Desulforamulus hydrothermalis Lam5 = DSM 18033: one gene and its partner. The protein of the gene in region 2 interacts with the protein of the main gene of each other region in a pairwise test. Links are inferred from orthologs where the notes say so. Each region holds a gene or a part of one and is shown on either strand. Other genes may lie near its edges.

Region 1 (3,229 bases), on a different replicon or contig from region 2:
ACAGGGCAATGAGGGCAGGATTGACGAAATTATCGGCTTGGCCATAGATGCCCTCAAGCGTGGCTGAACCCGGCCGGGAGGGCCTGTTTGAGCGGCGCCAACGGCTACCGCAGCTAAAGGGGAACATAAACCACCGGTAAGGGGTGTCGCCCCTCTGATAAAATTTATTTTTAGGAGTTACGTAAAGTGGGGAAAGCTAATTTAAAGGTCCGCCTGCTGGAACACACGCCAAACCCGGAAAAGCTGGTGGCCATGGCGGCCAGGTTGTGCTACTCGCCGGCACAAATAGATGACCTGGCGGCCAATGTGGCCCAATCTGACCAGCAGGCTTTTGTAAAAAAATTACTGGACATGGGACACTACAGCGCTATTGAACATGTTTCTTTTACATTTGGCATCGAAGGGGTTTCCCGGAGCCTGCTGGCCCAGTTAACCAGACACCGCATTGCCAGTTTCAGTGTACAGTCCCAGCGGTATGTAGGGGAAACCCGGGAGCATAATGCCCGGGGCACCTTTGAATACATCATCCCCGAGACCATTGAAAAGCTTGGGCCGCAGGCGGTGGCAGAATTTGCGGCACAGATGGCGCAAATTCAAACCTGGTATGACGGGTGGGTAGCTAAATTGGGAGGCGGCAGATCGGCTTATGAAGATGCCCGGTTTGTGCTGCCCAACGCAGCCGAAACGAAAATTGTGGTAACTATGAATGCCAGGGAATTAAGACACTTTTTTAACCTTCGCTGTTGCCGGCGGGCCCAATGGGAAATTCGCCGGCTGGCGGAACAAATGCTGCACCTGGCCAAAGAAGTGGCACCCGTGCTTTTTGCCGATGCCGGGCCGCCTTGCCTGGCCGGCCCCTGTCCGGAAGGCCAACTGAGTTGCGGGCAGCGGGAAGCCGTGCGTCGCAGGTACGGGGTAACATAAAAGCGGAGTGTGGATAAAATGATAACTCCCGTAATTATTCTTGTGCTTTGGGGCATAGCCCTTTTGCTGGGCGTCCTTGGCGTGGTGACCCGGCGCAGAAATCTGCTGCTGGCCGGCATGGCGGCGGCTTTGGCCGGTTTGGGGCTGACCTTATGGCTGAAAAATACCTTGCAGTAAACGCAGCTTAACCACCGAAAAGTATGGAGGTATGGTTGACGTGAGTGAAATGATTGCCGGCAGAAATCCGGTCCGCGAAGCTCTCCGGGCGGGACGTCCCATTAATAAGATACTGGCCGCCAGGGGAACGGCGGCAGGCCCGTTAGCCGAAATTCTGCACCTGGCCAGGGAGAAAAATATTCCGGTACAAATGGTTGAACGAGCCCACCTGGATAAACTTAACCAGGGCATGCCTCATCAGGGGGTTATTGCTTATGCTGCTGCCAGGGGCTATGTGGAAGTGGAAGATATACTGGCAGCGGCTCATGCCAGGGGGCAAGATCCGTTTATTGTGCTGCTGGATGAAATAAACGACCCCCATAACCTGGGGGCCATACTGCGTACGGTGGATGCAGCCGGCGCCCACGGGGTCATTATACCCCAACGAAGGTCGGTGGCCTTAACCTCAGCTGTGGCCAGGGCTTCGGCGGGGGCGGTGGAATATGTTCCGGTGGCCAGGGTTACCAACTTGGATCAAACTATTCGGCAGTTGAAAGAAAAAGGGCTTTGGGTAGTGGGGGCGGATATGGCGGGCCCTCGGGTATACTGGCAGGCCAAACTGACGGGGCCGCTGCTTTTGGTCATCGGCGGGGAAGGAAAGGGAATCGGCAGGCTGATTAAAGAGCGATGTGATATGCTGGTCCGGTTACCCATGGCGGGCCAGGTTGGATCACTCAACGCCTCGGTGGCAGCTGCGCTTTTGATTTATGAAGTGGTACGCCAGAGAGGGTTGGGCTAATCAATGCAGGAATTTTATGTGGTGGACGGGTATAACATCATCCATGCCTGGCCGGAGTTTGCCGGCATGATTGACAGCGGGTTAGACCATTGCAGGGACAAGCTCGTTCATATACTGGCCAACTTTGCCGGTTTTGAGGGCAGCCGGGTTAAAGTGGTTTTTGATGCCCACCTCGTAAAAAGAGGCATTGAGCACCGGGAAACCGTGCACGGCATTGAGGTATACTATACCCAGGAGGGCGAAACTGCTGACTCGTTAATTGAAAAAATTGTCGGGGACCTGGGCAAACAGGGCACGGTTTATGTAGTAACTTCTGATTGGGATGAACAAAAAATTATTTTTGGGCGGGGTGCTTACCGCTTGACACCCAAAGAATTCAGGGTTCAGGTTATAAAGGCTAACCGGCGAAGAGAGGAAGAGTTTAATCGGCCCAACCCCACCGAGGGCTATCTGGAGGACAAGCTGCCCGCGGAAATCAGGCAAGTATTAGAAAAATGGCGACGCAGCAAGAATTAAGTACACCTGGCCGGGGGCTATTTTGCCTTGACGAGCCTTTTTAACATAAGCTATAATTAGTCATGTAACTTAACCAGTTAGCGCATGGGGCTGCATGTGCGGCTGGGTAGGCCAGACCCCGGGTTAGAATTACGGATGACAGGCGGCAAGGAAGCCTGGCCCTGCCGGGAATGCCGGTTACCAGGGTTCTTTTCAGACATGAGGTGATATGTTCTGCAGCAGTTTTAGAGTGCCTGCCAATATAGTCATGCTTTTCTGAACTGTTTGAAATTTCTTAGAGACAAGAAAGCGGGGGCGATAATTTTGAATTCAAATGCACAAAGAGAAGTTTCCGGCGGATATCAAATTATGGTGGATGAGGATGTCGTTGAATTTGCGCGCGAGGGCGACGACGCAGCGCTGGAGTACTTGATTAATAAATATAAAAACTTTGTGCGTGCAAAAGCCCGCTCATATTTCCTGATTGGAGCCGACAGAGAAGATATTATTCAGGAGGGCATGATTGGCCTTTATAAAGCCATTCGCGATTTTCGCATGGACAAGCTGTCTTCTTTTCGCGCCTTTGCCGAACTGTGCATTACCAGGCAGATTATCACTGCCATTAAAACAGCAACCAGGCAAAAACACATCCCTCTTAATTCGTACGTTTCGTTAAATAAACCAATTTACGATGAGGATTCAGACCGCACCCTGTTAGATGTAATTTCCGGGTCAAAAATAACAGATCCGGAGGAACTCATTATCAGCCGCGAAGAGTTTGATGATATTGAGGAAAAGATGGGCGAAATCCTGAGTTCACTGGAATGGAAGGTGCTCATGTCTTACCTGGAAGGA
Region 2 (3,231 bases):
CCAAATCCGGCCGGACTAAAAAATTAGCGGCAATATGCCCTTCCAGGTGGTTAACGCCAATTAAGGGGATATCCAACGCATAAGCCATGGCTTTAGCTGCTGCCACCCCCACCAACAGCGCTCCCACCAGGCCGGGCCCGTAAGTAACCGCCACCGCACTGAGCTCCCCGGGGGTCACCCCGGCCTGGGCCAGTGCTTCCAGGATAACCGGGTGAAGGTTCTCCAAATGCTTACGGGAAGCAACTTCCGGCACTACGCCGCCGAATTTTTTATGTATGTCCACTTGCGAAGCAATTACATTGGATCGCAACTCCACCCCGTCCGCCAGCACTGCCGCTGATGTTTCATCACAAGAAGTTTCTATGCCCAGAATTATTACACTCATGAAAAAATCCTCCATTGGGGGGACGGAGTTAAGAACTGTCCCCGACTTGAATTGAAAGATCCAGCCACATAATAATGGCGTCCTCGTTGGTATCCGAGTAATATTTTTTACGCCGGCCTTTTTCCTGGAAGCCCAGCTTTTTATAAAGCTGCCGGGCCGCCTGATTGGAAGGCCGCACCTCCAGGGTCATGCGGGCAGCTCCCCGCAGCACTGCTTGGCGCATCAGCTCCATAAGCAGTCCTTCCCCCACCCGGTGCCCTCTGTGTTGGGGATGCACGGCAATGTTGGTAATGTGTGCTTCATCCAGCACCAGCCACATGCCGCCATAGCCCACCACCCGGTCCTGGTGCAGGGCCACCAGGTAATAGGCAAAATTGTTTTGGGTTAATTCGTATGTGAAGGCCTGACTTGACCAGGGGGTAGCAAAGGAGGCTCTTTCTATCTCCAACACCCCCGGCAAATGCTCCACCTGCATTGGCACCAGCCGGTAATCCATAGCAGCCACCTACTTCCCGCCCTTGGCCGCCAGCTTAACCTCCGCCTCGGACAACCTGATATATTCCGGTGCCAGCTGCAGGGGCGGCACGCCGCCGCCGCTCATCATTTTGCGCCAACCCAATTCTGCCAGCGCGCCTCCTCTGGGCAGCATGGCACAGCGGGGTGCCATCACGGCACGCCGGCCCAGACAAGTCTCCAGTTGCTGCCGGTATTCCGGTACGGCGTCACCCAGAAAGGTTACCGGCCCTTCCCATTGTTGTAAAAGCTGCACCAATTCTTCAATACCCAGGGCCAGGGGGCCGGCCAGCAGCTCCGGTTGGCCGGCATTGCCTCTGAAAACAGCGGCATAAACTTCATTTTTACGGGCATTCAGGATAGGACAGATAATTTGCGCCTGGGATGCCAGCGGCAGGGCCAGTGCCTCCAGGGTGGATACTCCCACCAGCGGCACCTGCCAGAGCCAGGCCAAGGTTTTGGCGGTGGTCAAACCGATTCTTAATCCGGTAAAGGAGCCCGGCCCGGATGATACTGCCACAGCCCCGATCTGCCCGGCGCTTATGCCCGCTTCTTCAATAACTGCTTTAATCATGGGCAGCAGGTTTACCGAATGGGTGCGGCGATTATTTACCAGCCGCTCCGCCAGGATGCAGCCATCCGCCGCCACCGCCACCCCGGCCACCGGAGTGGCTGCTTCAATCCCCAAAACGTACAAGCTTCATCAACTCCTCCAGCAACTGCTGATAGCGTTCGCCCTTTGGCCGGAAGTAAATCCGGCGCACTGCCTCAACACCTTCTTCTCTCGTCAAACAAATATCCAGGCGCTGCCCGGGTAAAAGATCGGCAACCCGCCGGGCCCATTCAATCAAACAGACACCCTGACCGTAAAAATACTCCTCATAACCCAGGTCCTCCAGGTCGGCCGGCCCGCCTAACCGGTATACATCAAAATGATAAAGGGGCAGCCGCCCTTCATATTCGTTAATTAAGGTAAAGGTGGGGCTGGTAACCGGCCCCTTGACCCCCAAACCCTCGGCCACGCCCTGGGAAAAGGCGGTTTTCCCTGCCCCCAGGTCACCGTTCAGGCATATGATATCCCCGGCTTGCAAAAGCCCCGCCATTTTTTGGCCCAGCTGCCTTGTTTCAGCCGGGGAGCGGCTGACAACCATTGCTTCACTCATAAAAAATCACCCGCCCTTGTTATAGTATTGCCGGCAGCGGCAGTTTTTCATTAGCCGGCGGGGCTGCCGGCAAAATGATTATATCCCCTCATGTTGATCATCTCCCTGACGCCGTTGGGCCTTTCCAACAACAGTCCCTCGCCGGCCGGCAGCATAACACCGATGGCCGTAAAAGGAACAGCCGCCCGCTGCAACGCTTCCTCCACCGCCCGGCGGTGCTTTGGCCGCAGGGTAAACAACAGTTCGTAGTCTTCGCCGCCGTTCATCACCCAATCCAGGATATCAGTGCCCAGCCGGCCGGCCAGCCGGCTAACTGCCGGCAATACCGGCAACGCCTTTTGCCAAATTAAGCAGCCCGTTGAGCTGGCTGAGCAAATTTCCCTTAATTCAGCCGCCAGCCCGTCGCTGTTATCGTCCAGGGCTGATACCCCTTCCAGGCCGGCCAGCAGAACCCCCGCCGCCACCCGGGGCACCGGCCGCAGGTGGGCTTTAATCAGCTGTTCTTTTAAAGACGGTGAGCAGTTCACTTGATGGGACAGCACATAAAGGCCGGCGGCCGCAGTACCCAGCCGGCCGGTAGTATAAATCAGGTCCCCCGGTGCGGCTCCCGAACGGTACACCGCCCGGCCCGCCGGCACTTCTCCCAGCAGGGCAATATTAATTACCAGCGGGCCGGGGGATTTGACCGTATCTCCCCCCACCAGGTTGACTTGATAAAGGCCGGCCATTTCCCGCAGCCCACGGTAAATGGCCAGCACATCCGCCACCTGGATATGTTCAGGCAGGGCCAGCGATACCACGCCGTGGGTGGGCCTGCCCCCCATGGCAGCAATATCGCTGATATTGACCGCCAGGGCTTTATACCCTACATCGGCATAATCACACCAGTCCAACCGGAAGTGGATGCCTTCCACCAGCATATCGGTGGTAAACAACTGCCAGCAGTCGCCGGCACACTGCAAAACCGCCGCATCATCCCCGATACCGGCAATTACACCGGGTGAAGCGGGAAGTAGATCTTTTTTTAACAGGTTTATCAAACCAAATTCGCCAACCTGTGAAAGATTCAACGCAGATAGCTCCTTTCCTGCCAAACTATGGTTATTATATAGCAAGACCCCTGTCTTTTAAAAGACAGGGGCCACACTGCAGACCAGGGAAAGTTTAGGT

What was found.
Region 1: the proteins of tsaE (region 2) and rlmB interact in binary tests that used the Escherichia coli proteins (3 or more experiments, as listed by UniProt). The link is inferred for Desulforamulus hydrothermalis Lam5 = DSM 18033 from one-to-one orthologs.

The regions. Positions count from the first base shown.
Region 1 is NZ_CAOS01000007.1:21,206-24,434, forward strand. The notes cover bases 95-3,005. They hold rlmB (23S rRNA (guanosine(2251)-2'-O)-methyltransferase RlmB), read left to right. Parts: upstream 95-1,132; coding sequence 1,133-1,879; downstream 1,880-3,005. Other genes in these bases: thyX (FAD-dependent thymidylate synthase), read left to right, coding at 187-924; DESHY_RS04685 (hypothetical protein), read left to right, coding at 943-1,101; DESHY_RS04695 (NYN domain-containing protein), read left to right, coding at 1,883-2,395; sigH (RNA polymerase sporulation sigma factor SigH), read left to right, coding at 2,699-3,005. In the rest of the region: DESHY_RS04675 (Mini-ribonuclease 3), read left to right, coding at 1-67; more of sigH, read left to right, coding at 3,006-3,229. UniProt on the Escherichia coli protein: Specifically methylates the ribose of guanosine 2251 in 23S rRNA.
Region 2 is NZ_CAOS01000008.1:220,622-223,852, forward strand. Bases 319-3,231 are described here. They hold tsaE (tRNA (adenosine(37)-N6)-threonylcarbamoyltransferase complex ATPase subunit type 1 TsaE), read right to left. Parts: upstream 2,062-3,231; coding sequence 1,576-2,061; downstream 319-1,575. Other genes in these bases: tsaD (tRNA (adenosine(37)-N6)-threonylcarbamoyltransferase complex transferase subunit TsaD), read right to left, coding at 319-385; rimI (ribosomal protein S18-alanine N-acetyltransferase), read right to left, coding at 414-881; tsaB (tRNA (adenosine(37)-N6)-threonylcarbamoyltransferase complex dimerization subunit type 1 TsaB), read right to left, coding at 891-1,595; thiL (thiamine-phosphate kinase), read right to left, coding at 2,112-3,131. Also shown: more of tsaD, read right to left, coding at 1-318. UniProt on the Escherichia coli protein: Required for the formation of a threonylcarbamoyl group on adenosine at position 37 (t(6)A37) in tRNAs that read codons beginning with adenine.